3 regions of the Bacillus haimaensis genome follow, and region 3 is predicted to be linked to each of the others. Evidence: riboswitches for the same ligand, from Rfam matches in the RefSeq annotation. Region 3 holds a riboswitch; each other region holds the start of a gene.

Region 1 (4,274 bases), 500 kb from region 3:
ATAAAGGTAGTGGCCTTAAAATCACTTTTATCGACTGTGGCATTTTCAATTCTTCCTGTGCTTGTTTAAAGTATTTGTACATTGCTTTACTGCCAACCGAGTTTGCAGAATGAATCGTAATTCTTTCTGCATAAAGTTCATTCTCCACCATAATTTGAACGAGCATAAGACCATTCCGATGTCTATTGAGTAAGTCATGATCCAACGATAGATGCTCGATCGCATTATTCTCTAACAAGGTGAGGCATTCGTCAATGTCTTCAGCAAGGATATACCCTTCTGGACATGTGCGACTATCATCTAGAAAGACATTTATTTTCAAGATGATCCCTCCAACTATTTCGACTTACGTATAGTGTAACATACTTTGATTACTAATTTTTTCCTATAAAGATTGAAGAGAAAGCCAAAAGCCTTTATCATCAAGGTTTCACGGCATTTCTCAGGAATAATGTACCAATTTAATCTGGAGAAACACTACGTCTTTTTATAATCCGGAAAATCAAAAATCCATTTCATCCAAAATGATTGAAGTCGTGCTTGTAGACGCACATAGGTATTATATTCCTTGAGGTAGGCCTGTTTAAAGGAATAGGAAACTTCACCTTGTTTTTCTTTTTCCAATAATTCCTGTTCCAGCACTTCAAGCTTTTCGATTTTTATTTGAATGGAATTATACGTCAATGCAGCCAATCCGCCATAAAGAATGGAAGCTATCAATAATAAGGAAAGTATATATTTTAGTGGGGTACCCACACATGTCCCCCCTTTCCGTCTTTTCTACATACTATGACGAATTGCGGGAATGTGACAGGACTGTTACAAAATGTTTGAGGTTCGAACAGGGACTAGCAGCCTTCCATTGAAAATTGGGGGAATTAAAGATATATTATAAGTAAAATGTACCGGAGGAAATGGGATGGCTGTCTTAATAGATGTACTTGTTGTAATAGTGTTTGCTGTGATCTTTTTCGGCGTATATAAGTATGTAAAAAATGCGTTAAAGAAATATTAATATGGAGGCCCTTTCACCCAAGTTGAAAGGGCCTTTTTTATGTTTTTTCGAAATCGATAGTTTGTGAAGCTTTCTTTTTCAGAATCAGCAGTGGTGCGTAAAGAATGAGAAACATGAGGATAACCACCAATTCCAGCGAAAGGATGTACCATGGATATGGTCCTAGCAAATCGATGATACTGGCATTTGAAGGTTTCCTGGCCAGAAACATATAGTTCCCGCCAGTTTGCCTATTAATAAAGAATACCAGTATGGCTATAAGCTGCAGCGCCCCAAACGCTTTCCACATGGATTTAAATGTAATGGCTTTCTTTTCCACCCATAACATATAAAAAACCGACAAGATGATGGCAATATGTGCCGCAAAGAAATGCAGAAAACGAAAGTGTGGAAAATCATAAAAGAGCTCTGGCGTAAGCAATGCCTGTAACGCACCACCAAGTCCCAGGAAATATACCACTTCAAATGTCCAGGTTTGCCTGGTTATCAGCATCCACATGCACAGATACAAGCTGATGGAGCATAGCTGAAAAGGGAGGGTGTAGCTTATATCCCACATATCGGTTGTAATATACCAATAGTTCAGCCATGCCTCTGATAAAAGAAGGCATCCCAAAATTGCCCACCTTCCATACACATTTGTGTATTTACTATTTCGTAGAAAGTACAAAAGTAAAATGAGCGACAATGCGATCACCAGCGCAAATATATGGGACGATGACAAGAGTATCGTCCCTTCCATTAGAGCATTCGGGTCGGTATAAGAATCCAACACTTCTCATCACCGCCTTTCGTATTCATTTCTTTCTCCATACTTCTACTACACCATGGTAAATTCCTGCTATCTTTTTTCCAAGCGTTTCTTTTTGCGCTCTGAAGCACTGTTGAAAAGCATTTTTTCTGCATCTGTCTCGGGAATCACACCTGGAACCGGAGTCGGCTTTCCATCTTTTCCTTTTGCCACCATTGTCAAAAATGATGTGGTGGTTGTCGTTTTCTCACCTGTTTCATAATTTTCGTTTTCCACTTTCACAAAAATTTCCATGGATGTTCTTCCCGTGGAGGCCACTATCGCCTCAAGAGTCAGAATATCCCCGACCTTCGCAGGGGAAAGAAAAGTCACTTGGTCGATGCTAGCAGTAACAACAACATTCCTGGAATGCTTCATTGCAGTAATAGCTGCAATCTCATCTATGTACGATAGAATCACTCCTCCAAAAATGGTACCCATATGATTCGTATCAGGCGGCAGAACCAACCTCGTCTGAATGGTCCTTGATTGATTGGAAGAAACGGAATTGTTGGTATTCATATGCTTAATATCCTCCTTATTAGTAAAAATAAAAAAACTCACCCTGCATAAGGATGAGTGAAAGACGGATGCAAGAAAGAAGCCTTGATAAAAAAGCCTTCCTTACGCACCCTCGTTCTATCTCTCACCTCCCGAAGAAGATAGTACTTCATCAATCAGACAGGTCTCCTGACTTAGCTTCTCCCTACTCTAGCCCTTCCCATACTCAAAAGTAATAGTGGGTTCTCTATTTCGTCAGCTTTACAGTTGCGGGTACAGTTCTGGACTTTCACCAGATTCCCTATTAAGTGCGTGCACATCTAATTAATTGGATGATTAAATTGATATTGCCCCTATATTCTACCATTAAACAAGATCTTCTAGTAATGATTATTCATACAGATTTTCTACGCATAATTTCAAGGTAAGTGCCCAAAATTTCATGACTTGAATAGTAAGATACCCCACAGATGGTTCCATTGTCACAAAATAGTAAAAAAAGAAGGTTGAGTAAAGGCTGTATTAGTGTGTATACTTATACTTGCAAGTTTTTCTACCCCCATTAACCGGGTATGGATTCATGAATATAAATATGCAACATAAGTGAGGAAACCTATGTTCTATAAAACTCTCATTCACCCATCTTCAAAAGAATGGATTGTGCTCTTTCATGGCTTTGGAGGAAACTCTTCCATATTCTACAAGCAATTGAAACCTTTCCGTTCTGAATATAATGTACTATTACTAGATTTACCAGGACATGGAAAAACTCCATATCCAAAAGGTGTGGATCTATTTGAGTACTCTTGTGATAAAACCCTTGAAATACTGAAAGCCTTAAAAATAAAATCCGCTCATTTTGTTGGCATTTCCCTTGGCACCATTATTATGCAGGAAATTGCACTGCGTTCCCCATCTTCAATCAAGTCGATGATTCTAGGAGGCGCCACTCCGAAGTTGAAAAAATGGGGCGAGTTTCTTTGCCGACTTTCCGTCTTTTATCCTTTGAGAAAAATTCTTCCACATATGGTTCCTTATAGAATATTTGCGAGAGTTCTATTACCGAAGCGCAATCATTCCGATTCCCGTAAAGCTTTCATCAAGGAAGCTTATAAACTTTCTAAAGAAGCTTATCTGGGATGGGTCTTATACGGCCTGAACGGTTACACCACCTACGATAGATTGGCAGAGACGAAAAATAAAATCCCTAAGCTTTATATATCGGGCTCTGAAGACCATATGTTCCTCGAAAGCACAAAGAAATATGCTGCAAACGAAGAGAACTCTACAATGGAAATCATTGAAAATTGCGGGCATGTTTGCAATATTGAAGAAAGTGAACGATTCAATGATCTTGCTGTTTCTTTTATGAAGAGTGCGAGCAAGGTGCAGATAATTGCGTAAAAGATTGAAGCTGAATTTTATGTTCAGCTTCTTTTTTGTGGGGAATTGAGCGAACCTGAAAATACAAAAACACAAGGAGCCCCTTGTGTTTTTGCATGCTATTTCTTCCTACTTTTCGCACTTGTCGAGATTTTCTTCCATTTATCCTTTTCTGCCAATTGTGCCCGTTTATTCGTTTTTCGTTCCAGATAAGCAAGTTCCCTTTGCAGCTTTACATAGCTTTGATACCTTGCTTCCTCCAATGTCCCTTCATCAATTGCCTCCCGGACCGCGCAGCTTGGCTCGTTCTCATGTTTGCAATCTCTGAAGTAGCATTGTTCAGCAAGTTCCTCCACATCCTGAAAGCTCTGACCGACTGTAGACCCATCAGCCTCCCATAGCTGCAACTCCCTCATCCCTGGCGTATCAAGCACTAGCCCGCCTGTCGGCAAAAGATACAGTTCCCGATAGGTGGTTGTGTGCCTTCCCTTATCATCGTCCCCTCTCACCTCTTGAATGACCTGCTTTTCTTCTCCTAACAGGTAGTTCGTCAAGGTCGATTTTCCTGCACCGGAAGATCCAAGA
Region 2 (4,274 bases), 1.5 Mb from region 3:
CCACTCAAGTTCTGCAGGAATAATGGTGAGATAATGGCAAAAATCAATACTGCAGCGGCTAGGGCAAGCGCAGGTATCACGTTGAAGGAGCGTGGTTTTTTATTGAGTCCATCATATACTTCACGATATATTTGTTTTGGGTCACGGTCATCTTTCATTTTAGGCATCTGCCGTAAAAGCTTTTCGAGTTGTTCTTCCTCCATACGCTGTTTATGACGCATTACTGTTCCCCCCTTTCTCTTGGAGTTCCTCCATATGAGCCTTCAGGACCTTTAAAGCTCTATGTTGAGTTGTTTTCACCTTACTTTCCGTCCACCCCAATATTTGGGCAGTTTCTTGGATTGATAAGGCTTGTATGTACCGCAGGACGAGGACAAGACGGTGATCCATCTTACATTTATCCAGACACCGGTACATTTGTTGAACCTGTTCATTTTGTAAAGCTATCTCTTCAGGCAGTGGTGCATGATCTTTTACCTGTTGTGTGCTCCAGTCAAAAGTTTCAAGTAGTTTACTTTTCCAACCCTTCTGCTTACGGAAAGAATCTATTGCAACATGTTTGGCGATAGAAAAAAGCCAGGTCTTCTCGCTGCTCTTTCCTTCAAACCGATCGTAAGAACGCAAAACCTTTATATAAACTTCTTGAACGAGGTCCTCGGCTTGCTCTTTATTTTTTACCATATAAAATAAAAACTGAAAGACATCATGGTGATATTTTTCATAGAGCTCTTGAAAAACCGTATTCATCCTTTCCCTCCGTTCATTAGATTAGTCGTATACTATATTAAAAAAGTTACATTACAAATATATGACAAAAGTTACAGTTTGGCTATATTCTTTTAGGAATTTTCAGGAAAATATTCATAGGTATTTTTGAAGGTAATCTTTTTATATAAAACAGGAAAATCAGTATATATTGTTTCATTATAATGGAGGGTCATTCAACTTTGTAGGGGTCTTTGAGCACCTTTTTTGTTTTGTTGTGTGGAATCCTGGGACAGGCAATTCAGAAGAGGCTAAAGTTTATCAATATTCGAAAAGGATGGTTCGCCTTACATCCAAAAAAGAGAAGCCCTTTTCAAGGCTTCCCTTCTGTTCATTGAAGCATATACGCCGCCCTTTCCTTCAGCAGCCTGGATAATACAGGGAATAATACAATAAAAAATACCACATTCCCGATCGCATGGTTCACATCGAATGGAATTCCTGCCAAATAGTAGGGCCAAAACAGCTTACCTACCACCAAACGTTCAAGTGACATCACAAAACCGTACAAAAGTCCGCACATGCCTGCATAGATCGCCAAAATGACGACAGGTGTCTTATGGAACCATTTGCCGATCATTCCGCTCATCAACCCGATAATCGACCATGCTATGATCTGGGTGATCGTCCATGTGCCGCTTCCGAGTACCATATTGGTGGCAATCGTACTGCCGCAAGCGAGAATCAATCCTGTCACCGGCCCCATCCAAAAGGAACAGATGATGATGATTGCTGTTACAGGCTGAACATTAGGAATGGAGGCGAATGCAATTCGCCCCACTACGCATAAAGCGATGAGCACCCCTAATAAAGCAAGCTTTTTAGTAGGCATAAAACTATTCCCACTTTGCATAGTCGAAGTGTACAACATCATCTGCCTTGAGCACGTATTCTTTTGCACCAACCATGATTTCTTCCTCATTCACCTTATATGTCCAGAAATAGGAGTTAGCTGTATCCGACTCTACCCCATCAATACCAACTATAAATTCCTTGGTATCGTCCAGGGTCAATTCGAAGTTACGTTCCATCACTTCCATCAATGATTCGCCTTCTTCAAATTCCAGAGTTTTTTCGTTGATTACTTCTTCTCCATCCTTTGTCAGCTTGATGGTCGTTTCGAGCTGTTCCTGCTGCTTCTCCTCTATCGGCGCTTCTGTTGAGGAGTTGGAGTTCGTATTATTTTCCCCTGATGCACATCCTGTCAATGCCAATGTAAATGCTGCTAGTAGTGTCAGTAAGAATTTCTTCATGGTTCATTTCCCCTTATGTATGTAGTAGGTATAACTGCAAAATGGTCTTTTCATCCCTCCAGCTGGAATAATAAGTCCCCTCTTGTTGTTAACTTTTCTCCGAAGCAACAAAAAAACCTCATCCTGTTTGAAGGATGAGGTGTAAACGGCATATGAAAAAAATAATAGAAAACGCCGTCTCTCTCACTCAACCCCCGAAGCATTGAAACTAAGTTTAGACAATTGGCAGGTCTACTGACTCATGCTTCACCCTACTTTGAGCCTTCCCATATGGCAGCCTGATCTCTCAAGCCGGAACATACAGTGGTTATCTCATTTCGTCCACATTTACAGTTGCGGGGACAGTTTTGGTCTTTCACCAAATTCCCTTTTAAGCCACCGAGGTGACACCAACATCTTCAAAACTATTCAGTTAACTAGCTTTCATATTACACAATATGCCCCTTGCTGACAAGAAAATGTTTCATAGTAAACAAGATTTTTCGCTAATGTTAAACATATTAACTCATTGTTCGTGGAATAAACAGGGAAAATGTCGTTCCTTCATTCCATTTTGAATGAACGGAGATCTGGCCATGATGCGCTTCGACAATATTCTTTACAATGGCAAGGCCGAGTCCCGTCCCTGCTCGTCCCCTTGTGCGCGCTTTGTCCGCTTTATAGAACCGTTCAAACACAAATGGCAGATCCTCTTCAGGAATACCGTGTCCGGAGTCCTTTACATCCATTTTCAGGCCTAGATCAGACAAATTGACTAGAATCGTAATTCCCCCCCCATTTTCCGTATGCCGGATCGCATTGTCAACCAGATTGGTCAAAACCTGTTCCATTCGATCTACATCAAATGCGATCTTTCCCTGTCCTGTCATCTCGTAACTTAGACTGATGTTCTTTTCTTTTGACAGCACCTGAAATTTGCGAATTATTTTTTCCACAAATACTGCAACATTTGCTTCTTCATAGTTCAGCAATATATGCCCCGCTTCCATTCTCGCAAGGTCGAGAAGATCATTAACCAGTCTCCCCATGCGCAGGGACTCATCATAGATGACAGACGCAAGCTCTTTTTTCTCCTCATCCGTTCCGGCAATATCATCGACGATTGCTTCACTGTATCCTTGCAGCATGGAAATCGGTGTACGCAGTTCATGTGATACATTCGCTATAAAGTCCTTGCGGAGCTTATCTAGCCTGCGTTCTTCCGTCATATCCCTGATAACGGCAACCGCCCCACGTATATGCGTCTGGCTGTATAGCGGGCTCATCACAATCACCCAGGTGCGCCCTTGGTAGGTGAGCTCAATTGCTTGTTCCTTTTCAATGGAAACCGCCCGCTGGAACATATCCCTCACCTCTGATGGAAGGTCTTCCCCATTGTCACTGCCTTCCTGGTAGAACCAGGCTTGCAAAAAGCGTTCAGCTGGAGGATTCGAGACAAGTATGGTTCCGTCACGGTTCAAGGTGATAACACCATCCGCCATCGAGCTTAATATGTTCGCCAAATGCTCTTTTTCCTGATTCAATGCATTTATATTGAATTTCAACTGGCGTCCCATCTGATTGAATGCCATCGCAAGCTCCCCAATTTCATCGTGAGTGAGCATCGGAAGCTTTGTATCAAACTTGCCTCGTGCAATTTCAAACGCAGCCTCCCTCATTTTCCGGAGAGGTGCTGTAATTCTCGTAGATAGGAAGAATGCAAAAATCGTTGTTAGGAAAATGGCAAATCCGGCTGCGAGTAAAATGAGCTGGGTTGTCTGTTTTGTTGTTTCCTTGATGGCAAGCAAGGATTGATAGATGAAGACAGCTCCATCCTGTGTTTCATCCAGGTGTAGCGGAACCCCCACGATCATGATTTCCCCATACATTTCATCATCTATGCTAGTATCGGATAAATAGGTTTTTTTCGTAACAATCGGCTGATCCTCGAACACAAGGGAGAGTTGTGGATCATCGAGGAAAAAGGAAGCCGGAAGATGACTGAGCGTTTCGTTTGGGGAATGGCTAAAGTCTTTCTCATCCGAGAACACTACCACCCTTGTCGCCTCATCCACCAGCTCCCATGCGATACTCATCGCCTGTTCACTATCTGCATGCTGTTCAAGAATGAGCGATATTTTTTTTGCATCCTTTGTCAGGTCCTTTTCAGCTTCACTGACATGATAGTTTTCGAAAAACTCCAGCAACAGGATTGTAAGTACAAAAAGCACAAAGGATACTAAAAGTAAAATGGTTAGCCATAGCTTACCAACTACA
Region 3 (4,274 bases):
TAGGAATGGTTATGAATGACCTCCTGCTGGGCGAGCATGATCATCAGTGCATTCAAGCTGGAATCGGTTAAATAGTCCGCCACTTTTCCTGCGTAATCCGTTTGTATGCTATCCAACAATGCAAGAAGTCCGATGATTTTCAGGAAGGCATCCTTTTCGTCCGATGTAAGATCGGGAAACTGTTTGATATCCTGGGACATATTTATTTCAAATGGTGACCAGAAGTTTGCCAGCATTTTTTTGTATTTGGGATAGGCCCAGGAAAAGGCGACATCGTCCCAGTTCAGCACGTTCGAGCTTTGGCCGTTTATTATTTTCGTCGATCGGTTTGGAGCGGTTGCGTCCATCAGTAATCGAGAAGTCAGTGAAGCAGTCATCATTGTTTCCCTCCTAAGTTATCAGCTTGCGCAAGAATCGCATTCTTCTATTTCCTTTGACGTGGACCTGACATAGTAGGTAGTCTTCAATCCCTGCTTCCATGCATCCAGATGCAGATCAAGGAGCGCCTTTGCTTTGATTCCATTGGTCACATACAGATTAAACGATATCGCCTGGTCAATATGCTTCTGTCTGGCCGCGTTCTGGGCGATGCTCCAATGCTGGTCGATATGGTAGGCAGATTTATAGAACCATGTGGTGCTTGCATCCAAATCAGGGGCAGTCACTGGAATTTTGTAATCCTTTTTTTCCTCGGAGTACACTTTCAGGAAAATGGGATCGATGCTTGCTGTGCTGCCTGCGATGATTGAGGTGGTAGCATTAGGGGCCACTGCCATGAGATAGCCGTTTCGGATGCCGCTTAAAGCTATTTGCTCCTGTAAGCCTCCCCAATCAAAAAGATCATCTGTTTGATAACCTCTTTTACTGAAATACTCTCCCGTATGCCAATCGGAGCCTTCAAATGCTGGGTATGCCCCTTTTTCCTTTGCTAAGGCTGCACTTGCCTGAATCGTATAAAAGGCGATTTCTCTATAGAGTGAGTCTGCAAATTGTACCGCATCTTCACTTTCCCATTTGATTCCCTGCAAGGCAAGAAGATGATGCCACCCGAATGTTCCCAAACCAATTGCACGGTATTTCTCATTGGTCAGCTTTGCTTGAAGGACCGGAATGTTGTTAAGATCAATGACATTGTCGAGCATACGAACCTGAATAGCTACCAATCTTTTTAGGACTTTAGCAGGGATAGCCCGCGCAAGATTGATGGAGGAGAGGTTGCAAACAACAAAATCTCCAGGGGTTTTCACCGTCACAATCGCCCCGTCCTTTACAAATTGCTGGTTCATGGTGGTAGCACTTTGATTCTGGGTGATTTCTGTACAAAGGTTGGTGCAATAGATCATCCCAAGGTTATGGTTGGGATTCATACGATTGACCTCGTCGCGATAGAACATAAACGGACTTCCTGTTTCAAGCTGGCCACGCATGATGCTTTTCATCACATCGATGGCTGGTACTTTATCATGATGCAGGGAAGGGTGGTGCACACACTCCCAATATTTATCACGGAAGCTGCCAGCGCCCTTTTGTTCATCAAAAAAATCCTCAAGCGAATAGCCCATCACATTTCTCACTTCATGCGGGTCGAACAGATACCAGTCGCCTCGGCTTTCCACCTGTTCCATAAATACATCGGGGAGGCAGACACCGGTAAATAGATCATGGGTACGCACCCGCTCATCGCCGTTATTGAGCTTGCTGTCGAGAAAGGAGAAAATATCCTTATGCCAGACATCCAAGTATACAGAGATGGCCCCTTTGCGCTGTCCCAGTTGATCTACACTTACAGCGGTATTGTTCAACTGCTTCATCCAGGGAATGACCCCGCTCGATACACCCTTGAAGCCGCGGATATCACTTCCTCGGCTGCGGATCTTTCCTAAATACACGCCGATTCCGCCACCTGACTTTGATAGATTGGCAATATCTGTGTTACTGTCATAGATTCCTTGTAAGCTATCATCCACCGTATCGATGAAACAGCTCGATAGCTGGCCATAGCTTTTCCCGGCATTGGAGAAGGTGGGTGTCGCGACCGTCATATACAGATTGCTGAGTGCCCAGTATGCCTCTTTTACCAGAGCAAGACGATTGTTTTCTTCCTTGGCCATCAAGGTCATCGCAATAATCATGAACCTTTCCTGCGGCAGCTCCCATAGAGCCTTGTTGTAGCCACGGGACAGATAACGGTCTGCCAGCGTCTTGAGGCCGATGTATGTAAAAAGCTTGTCTTGCTCCGGATTGATGGCCTTTTCCAATTCCTTTATTTCTTCAATGCTATATGAATCCAGAAGTGAACGATGAAAAATGCCTACTTCCACCAAGGAATGCAAAAGGTAGTGAAAATTATCATAGGGTCTATCTGTGCCACGTGTCTCACATGCTTCTTCATATAATTGTTTCAAAAGGATACGTTCGGCAACAAAGGTCCAATCTGGCTCACTCTCCGAAATGTAGCCAATCGCCTCCAAGGTAAGATGCTTATAGATTTCCGTATTTTGGCTTCCAACCAGCTTATCTGTTTTTTCATTGAAGGATTCTGTTTCCAAGTGGGGGAATTCTTCCAATATACCAAGGATCCAATCCTTGCTGTCCAATGCCTTGTTCGTATTATTTAAAGTTGAAGTAATCATTAGCCGTTCACTCCGTTTCGCAATAATAAAAGGCTGTTTTCGCATACATTGTTGCTTTTGACGTATCCAACGCAAACACGTAACATTACTTGCTTTCGTGCTCTTTTCCCATGTAGTAGAATTATTTTCTTTTGAATAATACAGGGAAATATGCTGTAAAAAATCCAAATGCCGATTTTTTACGGACATAAGCAATAAACTTTACGAAAAGAGCCTAATAAAAAAAATCCACCCAGGATTGAGTGGATCAAACGATATTAGAATACGACATGGAAAATACCTCCAACTCAATAGAGAAGGGGTATTGATTCATGCAAGCTTCTAGCACCGTTTCATCATCTCAACTCCCGAAGAATAAGAAACTAGTTCGAAAAGGCAGGTCTCCTGACTTGTGCTTCTTCCTACATTGACCCTTCCCATATAAGAGCCGTTAAGCCTACTTATACAGTGGTGATTCAATTCGTCAGCACTTACAGTTGCGGGGACAGTCCCGGATTTTCACCGGATTCCCTATTAAGTCTTGTTAAAGACACCTTTTTCGCAATAATACTATATATAGTTATTTTATATATTCAAATAACTGTATTTTGTGTTTTTGTGATAAATCTATCATAATCCATCTTTAAGTATATTACAATCAAAAAATAAAAAAAGAGCTGCAATAAGCGCGGCTCCTATTTGTTCAATTGGAAATCCTGGAGAATTTGTTCGATGGACCCTGTAATCTGGATATCTGTCAAACTCACCCCAGTGGAGATGAATTGCAGGCTGAGTTCCGGTCGTAACCCGGTAATGATCGGTGTAATCCCGATTAACTTCAGGGAACGGATAAGCAGATCTAAAGTGTGCACTACCGTCTGATCCAAATTATATACGCCTGAAAAGTCAACAATCAACTTATTGATGGACAAGTTCTTGCTTTTCTGCAAAGTCTCTTCAATCAATATGCTTGCTCTTAGCTCATCGATCTCCCCAACTAAAGGCAGAACCGCAAGACCTTCGAAAAGTGGCACGATCGGGATGGAAAGCCTTATGAAGCTAGTCCTGGTGTCCTGTATCTTCTGTTCGGATGCAACTGTGAATGCATGGCTGAAGCCGTAGACGATGATATTGAAAATCTCATCAATGTGGATGAAAATTTCAGTAAGTTGATTAAGGTGAATGCCTTCTTTGGCACCTTCCTCCTGAATGAAGGTCCATAGTGCCCGCTTATACAGCGTCATATTGGATAATGCATTCTCCAAGGAGCCGCCAGCCTGAACAGACATGATTCCCACGGATTCACCCCAGTCTTTTGCCTCATCCAATAATGTATTTACCGGGTCCTGCACGTACTTCCCAATAAATTTGATAAGAGTCTGGAAGATTTCTTTTATTGCTGCCTGATGATGTGGATCCCGGTATTCCGAAATTTCAGGATAAGCAAGCCTTATTTCATTCAATATTCTTTCTGATAGTTCAATCTCTGATTCTAGCATTCTCTTCCCGATCTTATAGTGTACTGCTGTAGGCATGGTAGTATCCTCACTTTTTGTCAATTTTTATCTATCTTTATTCTAATCATTAGTAGAACAGATGTATATCTTTACATGCTTCACATAGGAAAAAAGTTTTGTTTTTTTAAGGGAATCCTTCTCTCAA

What was found. A riboswitch is a leader RNA that binds a small molecule or an ion and turns the genes downstream of it on or off. The one in region 3 is predicted to bind cobalamin.
Region 1: it holds a riboswitch for cobalamin, as region 3 does, so the genes downstream of both, ABN702_RS11750 (acyl-CoA thioesterase) here and ABN702_RS14275 (ribonucleoside-diphosphate reductase subunit alpha) in region 3, are expected to answer to the same signal.
Region 2: it holds a riboswitch for cobalamin, as region 3 does, so the genes downstream of both, ABN702_RS06795 (DUF4430 domain-containing protein) here and ABN702_RS14275 (ribonucleoside-diphosphate reductase subunit alpha) in region 3, are expected to answer to the same signal.

Annotation. Positions count from the first base shown of each region.
Region 1 is NZ_CP158164.1:2,313,010-2,317,283, forward strand. Features, by position in the region: gene ABN702_RS11735 (cyclic-phosphate processing receiver domain-containing protein) at 1-322, opposite strand, end outside; gene ABN702_RS11740 (hypothetical protein) at 478-756, opposite strand; gene ABN702_RS11745 (TIGR02206 family membrane protein) at 1,053-1,790, opposite strand; gene ABN702_RS11750 (acyl-CoA thioesterase) at 1,857-2,327, opposite strand; cobalamin riboswitch at 2,468-2,645, opposite strand; gene ABN702_RS11755 (alpha/beta fold hydrolase) at 2,922-3,710, shown strand; gene rsgA (ribosome small subunit-dependent GTPase A) at 3,809-4,274, opposite strand, start outside.
Region 2 is NZ_CP158164.1:1,342,878-1,347,151, reverse strand. Features, by position in the region: gene ABN702_RS06810 (GerMN domain-containing protein) at 1-221, opposite strand, end outside; gene sigX (RNA polymerase sigma factor SigX) at 211-747, opposite strand; gene ABN702_RS06800 (ECF transporter S component) at 1,097-1,597, opposite strand; gene ABN702_RS06795 (DUF4430 domain-containing protein) at 1,602-2,018, opposite strand; cobalamin riboswitch at 2,225-2,427, opposite strand; gene ABN702_RS06790 (ATP-binding protein) at 2,519-4,274, opposite strand, start outside.
Region 3 is NZ_CP158164.1:2,811,865-2,816,138, reverse strand. Features, by position in the region: gene ABN702_RS14280 (ribonucleotide-diphosphate reductase subunit beta) at 1-377, opposite strand, end outside; gene ABN702_RS14275 (ribonucleoside-diphosphate reductase subunit alpha) at 399-2,633, opposite strand; cobalamin riboswitch at 2,990-3,185, opposite strand; gene ABN702_RS14270 (STAS domain-containing protein) at 3,308-4,147, opposite strand.